One region of the Stenotrophomonas sp. 82F1 genome, then DNA from elsewhere that is predicted to be linked to it. Evidence: riboswitches for the same ligand, from Rfam matches in the RefSeq annotation. Region 1 holds a riboswitch; the other holds the start of a gene.
What was found. A riboswitch is a leader RNA that binds a small molecule or an ion and turns the genes downstream of it on or off. The one in region 1 is predicted to bind thiamine pyrophosphate.
Positions count from the first base shown of each region.

Region 2: it holds a riboswitch for thiamine pyrophosphate, as region 1 does, so the genes downstream of both, thiC (phosphomethylpyrimidine synthase ThiC) here and AC13GI_RS13580 (TonB-dependent siderophore receptor) in region 1, are expected to answer to the same signal.

Region 1 is NZ_JBSPUD010000013.1:35,058-39,896, reverse strand. It holds gene pnuC (nicotinamide riboside transporter PnuC) at 1-527, opposite strand, end outside; gene AC13GI_RS13580 (TonB-dependent siderophore receptor) at 524-2,704, opposite strand; TPP riboswitch at 2,775-2,870, opposite strand; gene AC13GI_RS13575 (phosphotransferase enzyme family protein) at 3,026-4,153, opposite strand; gene AC13GI_RS13570 (glycine zipper 2TM domain-containing protein) at 4,283-4,693, opposite strand.
Region 2 is NZ_JBSPUD010000015.1:306-5,144, forward strand. It holds gene AC13GI_RS14400 (BCCT family transporter) at 1-1,468, opposite strand, end outside; TPP riboswitch at 1,723-1,824, shown strand; gene thiC (phosphomethylpyrimidine synthase ThiC) at 1,918-3,762, shown strand; gene AC13GI_RS14410 (ion channel) at 3,864-4,535, shown strand; gene AC13GI_RS14415 (winged helix-turn-helix domain-containing protein) at 4,795-4,839, shown strand, end outside.

The DNA of each region.
Region 1 (4,839 bases):
AACAGCGCCAGGCCCAGGAAGAACACGTACAACGCAGCAGTCACGTGCAGCGACTTGAACAGGTACGCGCCCACGTAGACCACGTCCACCACGATCCACACCCACCAGCAGGCGGCGTGTCGGCGTGCCTGCCACCATTGCCCGACCAGGCTCAGCGCGGTCAGCATCGCGTCCAGCCACGGCAGCGCCGCGTCGGTGAAGGTGTGCATGCCGGCGCCAAGCGCGACGCCGCCACACAGGCCGATGGCGAGGTCGCGCAGCATCGTGCCGCGCGCCAGCGGCACGATGCGGATGCTGCCTTCATCGGCCGCGTGCTGGCGCCAGTTGATCCAGCCGTAGACCAGGAAACCACCGAAGGCGACCTGCAGCAGCGTGTCCGAGTACAGCTTGGCCTCGGCGAACACTGCGCCATACAGCGCGACCGACAGCAGGCCGACCGGCCACGCGGCCAGCCGCCGCTTCGCCATCAGCCACACCCCGAGGATGCTGAAGAGGGCCGCAGTCCACTCGAGCGCCACGCCGCTCACAGCGCGAACGTCACCGACAGGCGAGCCTGTCGCGGCGCACCCGGGAACAGGTAGTAGTCACCGCCGCTGCTGCCGGTGTCGCGCCAGTAGAAGCGGTTGAACAGGTTGTCCACCGACAGGTTCCAGGTCACGGCACGCCCGTGCAGGCGGTGCTGGAAGCGCAGGCCAGCGTCGAACACCGAGTAGTCCGGTGCGCGCACACCGCCGTCGGCGCGGGCGACGTTGGCGGCGGCATAGCGCCAGCCACCGGTCACATCCAGGCCTTCAACGAACGGCAGCGCGTAGGCCAGGTGCACGCTGGCGCGCATCTTCGGCACATTCACCAGCTGATGGCCTTCATAGACCGGGGTGCCGGTGTCGCGGGCGCGCGCCTGCAGCACGCTGGCGCTGGCGACGATCTGCAGCGCATCGGTCAGCTGGCCGTTGGCGGTCAGTTCCAGCCCGGTATGGGTCTGCTGGCCTTCTTCGACGAAGGTGTAGCCGGCATCACTGCCGTCGGGCTTTGCGTACTGGTAGGGCTGGGTGGTGCGGAACACCGCGGCACCCAGGGTGAGGGCGTCCACCGGCACGTACTTCACACCCACTTCCAGCTGCCGCGACTGCATCGACGGCAGGAAGGTATCGGCGTTGGACGTCCAGAACGGTGCTTCCTGGCCCAGCGAAATGCCGCGCACGTAGCTGGCGTAGGCGTTGAGCTGGTCGGTGGCCTTCCACACCAGCGCGGTCTGCGGCAGGAAGCGCGACAGGCGGCTGTGGCGTTGCGGCGTGCCGCGCTTGTCATAGGCGCGCTCGTCCAGGCGCACGAAGCGGCCGCCGGCCAGCCACTGCCAGTCATCGCCGAAGCTCATCCGGTCCAGCGCGAAGAACGCGGTCTGGCGGCTGTCCAGGCGTCGTGCCGATGCACCCGGCATTTTCGGTGAGGGCTCGAACACCGGCACCTGCGCATCGTGGATGTTGCTGGTGCCGACGTACTCGTTGACGCTCGGGCGCTTGTCGACGGTGCGGCGGAAGTAATCGGCGCCGATGCTCAGCTGATGGCCGACGCTGCCGGTGTCGAAGCTGCCACGCAGTTCGGCACGCGCCTGCTGGTTGCGGCGGGTGTCATCCGGGCTGCGGTAGTCGTAGATGTCGTAGTCGCCGTTGGGGGCGAAATAGTTGCCCGGCACGCTGCCGTCTGCGCACCCTGCGGTGTAGTAGCAGCCATAGGCGAAGGCGACGTTGTCATCGATCACCGACCGGCTGTGACCGATCGACAGCCGCGACTGCCAGGCGTCGTTGAAGTCGTAGGTGTGCAGGGCGGTGATGTTGGTGCTGGCGATGTCCACCGGCCGCTGCCACGGCTGGTAGCCGAGCAGGCGCTCGCGGTCGACGCCGCGCGGCAGCTCGCGCGCGCCCAGCAGCTGGAAGCCGGACACCGAGCGCTGCGCGCTGGTCTGGTAGTTGGCATCCACTTCCAGCTTGCCGTGTTCGCCGATCAGCCAGTCGGTGGCCAGCGAATAGAAGTTGCGGCGGCCGTCGGCATGCTCGACGTAGGAATCACTGGCATCCCAGGCGGCATTGAAGCGGACGCCGAAGCGCGGGGTCAGCCAGTGGCCGACATCCACGGCGGCATAGCGCGAGCCTTCCGAATCCGTGCCCAGAGTGACCGTGCGCACTTCCGCCGGGCGCTTGCCCACGTAGTTGATGATGCCGCCGGGTGCCATCACGCCAGCCGCGAGGCCGGCTTCGCCCTTCAGGATCTGCACTTCCTGGATGTTCTCCAGCGCCAGGCGCTGTTCGCCGGCGATGGACATGCCGTTGAAGCGGTAGCCGGTGGCCGCGTCCAGCGCGAAGCCGCGGATGGCGATGTTCTGGTAGTAGCCCACCGGCGCATAGGCATCGCCCAGCGAGGCGTCATTGCTGGCCAGCTCGGACAGCGAACGCACCTGGCGGCGGTCGAGGTAGTCGCGCTCCAGCACATTCACCGAAGCGGGCGTGTCCTTCCAGGAGCCGCCACCGAAGGCGTTGACGCGCGAGGTGTCGGTGGCCGGCTTGCCGGCCTGCACGCGCACTGCCGCCAGATCGGTGGGCGAGGACGGCGGAGCATCAACGGCGTCGGTGCCTGCCTCGCTGGCGTACAGCGGCAGGGCAGCGCAGAGGGCAAGGGCGAGCAGGGTGGGGCGCAGGCAGCGGTTCATTCGATTCGTCTTCAGACAACAAGGGAGACGAAGCGACGGCGCGCAGGTGCACCGGCCCATGACGGGGGTGTGGCTGCGGCTCAAAGCTCCCTACGCCGGTGCAAACCGGATCAGGTTCCAAGGGACTCTCTCAGCCTGGCAGATCCAGGCACCCCCGCTTCAGGTGACCATTTCACTACAAATGGTACGGATTTGCGAGCTACCGCCCTTCAGCCGGGGTCAGATCCCTTTCCAGCGGAAAGGGATCTGACCCCGGCCGAGCGCATCATCGACGCATGGCGTCGATCTACTCGGTACCCAGCGGGTTGGGGGGCTCGCGGCTTACGCGGCGGCGTGCAGGGCCGCCAGCAGGGCCTGGCCGGGGCCCGTGGCGAACCAGGCCGGATGCCCGAGCATGAACGGTTGCCAGGCGACGTCGGCATTCGCGGTGGAGCCGGTGACGCCCTCGAAGTACTCCACTTCGGACAGAGCGAAGTCGAAATGCACCATCGGCAGCAGGTCGGCCAGCAGGTGCACGCGCTTGGGCGACAGCGGCAGTTCCTGCCGGTAGCCGTCCAGCAGGGCCAGGGCGATATCGATGCGTACCGCGTCGGTGCCGCGCTCCAGCTGCAGCCAGGCCACCGCGTTGCGTTCGATCGCAGTGGCCAGGTCGAACAGCGCGCTGGTTGGTGAGGCCAGGCCGAAATCGAGCACCGTGGCAATCGTGCCGTCGTCGTTCCACAGCAGGTTGGAGACGTGCCAGTCGTTGTGCGCCCACAGCCGTTGTTCGTCCTGCAGGCGCGCGGCCAGGCCATGGTGCCAGGGCAGCACATCGCGGTGCAGCTGTTCTTCCCAGGGAATGCGCGCCAGGTAGCGGGCCAACCCGGGGCGGTTGCCGAGGTCGGCCTTCAGCGCAGCGATCGGGTCATCGGCGCGGATCAGGTCGTCGCGTGCCACCAGCAGATGGGTACTGCGTTGCGGGGCGTGGTAGCCGGCTGCCGCGCGGTGCAGCGTGGCCAGCATGCGCCCTGCCTCGCGGGCCTGGGCGACGTCGGTCAGCGGTGACCATGACGGCAGCTCGCGATACAGGTCCATGCCGGCGCCCACCGCATGCAGTTCGTAGGTCCACTGGCCGTGTTCGAGTGCGGTGCGGCCCTCGTTGCTGGCCAGTACCTGCACTACCGGCATGCCGGCAGTCGCCAGATGCGCGATGAAACGGTGTTCCTCTTCCAGGCTTCCCGCACTGCGCACACTGTGGTGGTGGCGCTTGATGAAGACCGGACCGCGCGTGCCGTCGACGATGGCCGCGGCCGACAACGGACGCGGGCTGTGCCAGCGCAGCGTGCTGTCCGCGCCCAGCTGCGGAAAGTGGCCACGCAGCCAGGTGATCTCCTGCGCGTCGATCGCCGGCCAGTCGGCGGCGACCTCGTCGTTGTTGAGGCCCTGCACGCGATGGGGGGAAGAAGTCATGCCACGGCCGCTGGTGAGTAAAGGAACATCCAAGGCTGCGCATTCAACGCCATGGACGCCACAGACGCAAACGGGCGGGTCATCGACCCGCCCGTCAGGGACATCATGTGCGGCCTGCGGCCGGCACGCTTACCAGCCGCGATGGCGGCCGCGGTCGTGGTAGTAACGGTTGTCATGGCGCTCGCGCTGCCAGCGACGGTCATCGCGGCGGTCGTAGCCATAACCCCGGTTGTAGCCCCGGTCATAACGGCGATCGTAGCCACGATCGTAACGGCGGTCATAGCGCCCGTCGTAGCGGCGATCATGGCGGTCGGAGGTGGTCAGGTTGCCGATGGCGCCGCCGGCAACCGCGCCGCCGACGGTGGCGGCCGGGTCGCCGTTGGAGATCAGGTGACCCGCCACACCGCCGACGACGGCACCGACCACGGTGCGCTTGTCCTTCCTCGACATCGCGCTGGCATCACTGACCACGGCCACGCCGGCAAGAAGTGCCAGGGCCATCGCCAGACCACGGAAGCTGAGTGCGGAAGTGCTGAGCATGTTGGGTTCTCCTGTGAGGTGCATGCCACGGTGGGCAGGGAGGGCGCTGGGCGCCCCGGCTGCCGTAGGGACCACGCTGGTGCCCGGACATTGCCGGAACATTGCGCGCGATCCCCGTGCGGCTTGCGCATTCATCTAGCGTCAGG
Region 2 (4,839 bases), on a different contig from region 1:
GCTCGCGCGTGTACTCCTGGTCCAGCACGCGGTACAGCGACACCATCACCAGCACCATCAACAGCGCGAACGGCAACGCGGCGATCGTGATCATTCCCTGCAGCGCCTCCAGACCACCGGCCAGCAGCAACGCACCCGCGATCAGTGCGATGCCCACGCCCCACGCAATCTTGTGCCTGCGCGATGGCTCGCCCGCATCGTCGGTGGACATCGTGGCCAGTACCAGCACCGCCGAATCAGCCGAAGTCACGAAGAAGATCATCAACAGCACCAAGGCGATGCTCGATAGCAGCAACGGCAGTGGCAGGCTGTCGAACAGGGTGAACAGCACCGTCTCATAGCCGTTGCCCAGCGCCTGCACCAGGTCGGCGTGGCCGAAGATCTGCGACCAGATCGCGGTGCCACCGAAGACCGAGAACCAGAAGAAACCGAGCAGGGTGGGCGCAAGCACCACGCCCACCACGAACTCGCGGACACTGCGGCCGCGCGAGATGCGCGCGATGAACGAACCGACGAACGGTGCCCACGAAATCCACCATGCCCAATAGAAGATCGTCCAGTCCGCCACCCAGGTGCTGGACGAGAACGGCGACATGCGCAGGCTCATGGTCACCAACTGGTTGAGATAGGAACCCAGCGTGGTGGTGAAGGTGTTGAAGATGGCGCCAGTCGGGCCGAGCACCAGCACCAATGCCAGCAGCAATGCCGCCAGCGCCAGATTGACGTTGGACAGCCACTTCATGCCACGCCCCACGCCGCTCAGCGAGGAGGCCATGTACAGCACGAACGCGACTGCAATGATGGTCAGCTGCAGCGGTATGCCTGCGTGCAGCCCGAACACCCGTTCTACGCCGGCGGCGATCTGCACCGTGCCGAAACCCAGTGCCGTGGCCACGCCCACTGCGGTGGCGACCACGGCGGAGATGTTGACCACCTTGCCGATCCAGCCGCGATGGTGTCGGCCGATGATCGGCTGCAGCATGTCGCTGATCTGGCCACCACCGTTGCGGTTGAACTGGAACCAGGCCATCGCCAGGCCGATCAGCGCATAGATCGCCCACGGATGCAGGCCCCAGTGGAAGAACACGTAGCGCATCGCGGCGCGTGCGGCGTCCATGCTCTGCGGTTCAATGCCTTCCGGTGGCTTGGTGAAGTGCGAAATCGGCTCGGCCGCTCCCCAGAACACCAGGCCGATGCCCATGCCGGCAGCGAACAGCATCGACATCCAGCTGGCGCGCGAGAACTCGGGCTCGGCGTCTTCGCCACCGATGCGCAGGTTGCCGAAGCGGCCGAACGCCAGGTACATCAGGAACACCAACGCCAGGAATACCACCAGCAGGTACAGCCAGCCGACGCTGCGGATGACATCGCCCAGCGCCGCCTGCACGACGGTATTGAAGGGGCCGGGCGCGAGGCCGGCCAGCAGCACCAGGGCAAACACCAGTGCAATGGAAATGCGAAACACCATGAAGGAGCTTCTCCGATCAAGGGATTGAGGGGAGCGAGCGAAAGCTTGCAGGGAGTGGTCCAGCGACAGCGTGCGCACACCGGACAGGCGCCGCGATGGCGGCAGGGAATGCACCGCTTGCGACGGTGCGGTGCGCGTGCACGTTACTGAATGCGACGTCACGGTTCTGTTAACGAATGGCGATTGGGGTCAGATCCGTTTTCCGCAGGAACCGGATCTGACCCCGGAGGCAGGCGGTCTATGCTCTAATGCGCACCAAGAAGCGGGGGTACCGCGGCCTTGTGGCCACGGTTGAGATAGTCCCTTGGAACCTGATCCGGCTCATACCGGCGTAGGGAAGCTTTGCAATGCAGCCGTGCCCCGACCACGCCCAAGGACCGCCTTGGTGCTGTCCGGGCGCGGGCGCAGTGCGCCGCCGCTTCGTCCCTGACCTTCCTGGACGATGCCCGATGAACGCACAGCTCTCTGCCCTGCAGCAACAGGCCCAGCAACTCTCCGAGTCCGTGACCAGGCCCATACCCGGCTCGCGCAAGATCCACGTGCCCGGCTCGCGGCCGGACCTGCAGGTGCCGATGCGCGAGATCGCGCTGACCCGCACGCCCACCGTGTTCGGTAGCGAAGAGAACGCACCGGTCACCGTCTACGACACTTCCGGCCCGTACACCGATCCGCAGGTCCCTATCGATCTTTCCGCAGGCCTGCCCGCATTGCGTCGTGCGTGGGTGGAGGAGCGCAACGACACCGAACAGCTTGATGGCCTCAGCTCCTCGTTCGGCCGCGCGCGTGAGCACGATCCCAAGCTGGATCCGGTGCGTTTCCCCGCGCGCAGCCTGCCGCGCCGCGCGCAGGCCGGTGCCAACGTCACCCAGATGCACTACGCGCGCCGCGGCATCATCACCCCGGAAATGGAATTCGTCGCCATCCGCGAGAACCAGCGGCTGGAGGCGATCCGTGATGCCGCGCTGCTGCAGCAGCATCCCGGTGAATCCTTCGGCGCATCGATCCAGCACATCATCACCCCGGAATTCGTGCGCGATGAAATCGCCCGCGGCCGTGCGGTGCTGCCCAACAACATCAATCACCCGGAAAGCGAGCCGATGATCATCGGTCGCAACTTCCTCACCAAGATCAACGCCAACATCGGCAACAGCGCGGTGTCCTCGGGTATTGCCGAGGAAGTGGAAAAGCTGGTGTGGGCGATCCGCTGGGGCGGTGACACGGTGATGGACCTGTCCACCGGCAAGCACATCCACGAAACGCGCGAGTGGATCATCCGCAACTCACCGGTGGCGATCGGTACGGTGCCGATCTACCAGGCGCTGGAGAAGGTCGACGGCCGCGCCGAAGCGCTGACCTGGGAGATCTTCCGCGACACCCTGATCGAACAGGCCGAACAGGGCGTGGACTACTTCACCATCCATGCGGGCGTGCTGCTGCGCTACGTGCCACTCACCGCCAAGCGCGTTACCGGCATCGTCAGCCGCGGCGGTTCGATCATGGCCAAGTGGTGCCTGGCCCACCACAAGGAGAACTTCCTCTACACGCATTTTGAAGACATCTGCGAAATCATGAAGGCTTACGACGTGACCTTCTCGCTGGGCGATGGCCTGCGCCCGGGCTGTATTGCCGATGCCAACGATGCGGCGCAGTTCGGCGAGCTGGAAACGCTGGGTGAGTTGACGAAGATCGCCTGGAAGCACGACGTGCAGACCATGATCGAAGGCCCCGGCCATGTGCCGATGCAGCTGATCAAGGAGAACATGGACAAGCAGCTGCGCGAGTGCGGCGAGGCCCCGTTCTACACGCTCGGCCCGCTGACCACCGACATCGCGCCGGGCTACGACCACATCACCAGCGCGATCGGCGCGGCGATGATTGGCTGGTTCGGTACCGCGATGCTCTGCTATGTCACGCCGAAGGAGCACCTGGGCCTGCCCAACCGCCAGGACGTGCGCGACGGCATCATGGCCTATCGCATTGCCGCCCATGCTGCTGATCTGGCCAAGGGGCATCCGGGTGCGCAGGTGCGTGACAACGCGCTGAGCAAGGCACGCTTCGAATTCCGCTGGGAAGACCAGTTCCACCTCGGCCTGGACCCGGAGAAGGCCAAGGAATTCCATGACGAGACCCTGCCCAAGGACGCGCACAAGCTGGCCCATTTCTGTTCGATGTGCGGCCCGCACTTCTGCTCGATGAAGATCACCCAGGACGTGCGCGAGTACGCCGAGAAGGGCATGCAGGAGAAGTCCGAGCAGTTCCGTGCAGCCGGCGCCGAGGTCTACCAGCAGGGCTGATCGCAGAGGGGCAGCGCCGGGTCATGCCCGGCGTCATCCCATCACCCATCTCACGGACATGCCGCTATCCTCGGCCCATCGTTCCCCGGGGACAAGGAACCATGCCCATTGCCGTGACCACCCGCTGGCTGGCCATCGCCCGCCGTCATCCCTCTGCGTGGCTGCTCGGGGCTCAACTGCTGTCGGTACTGCTGTACCCGGCGTTGGACGAAACCGCTGCCGGGCGCGCGGCAGTAGGGGTGTTCGGCATGGCCGTGCTCGGCCTGGCCCTGTGGGTGGTGCAGCGCAGCCCGCTGGGCACCTGGCTGGCGTTGGTGCTGGCCATTCCGGCGGTGGTGTTTTCCCTCTCTGCGGCATTGCTCGACCGGCCGGCACTGGGCATCACCGCACAGCTGCTGGAAAGCCTGCTGTATTTCTATACCGCGGGTGCGCTGATCGCCTACATGCTGCAGGACCACAAGGTGACCCGCGACGAACTGTTTGCCGCCGGCGCCACGTTCACGTTGTTGGCATGGGCATTCGCTTTTACCTTTGCGGTATGTCAGCAGTGGTATCCGGGCAGTTTCCAGGGCGCCAGTGGTGGGCCGCAGCGCACGTGGATGGAGCTGCTTTATCTGAGCTTCAGCTTATTGTCAGGCGTTGGGCTGAGTGATGTCGTGCCACTGCATCCGCAGGCCCGCGCGCTGGTCATGCTGGAGCAGTTTTCCGGCGTCATGTATGTCGCGCTGGTGGTTTCGCGGCTGGTCGGCCTGACCATGCTGAAACGCTTCTGAAAATGAACGCCAGATAAAAATATCGCGCCCGAAAGGGCGCGAATGATGATGCTTATTATGTGAATGCGTCGGCGAGAGAGAGCCTGATGTCGACCACGCGATAGGCGAGGTAACTCGCATAGGCTAATATCCGGAGGCTTCGTTTTTTTTGCGGTATGCGCCGATGCTTTGTGCGGAATCTGGCTTCTTGCTGTGCCAAGGATGGGAAGGGATCGATGGTGAACAGTGTTTGCGGCCTGTTTCAACCCCATAGCAACGAATGATCAACAGCGAAATCCAGTCGCCTGAATCCGACCGCGTCCGC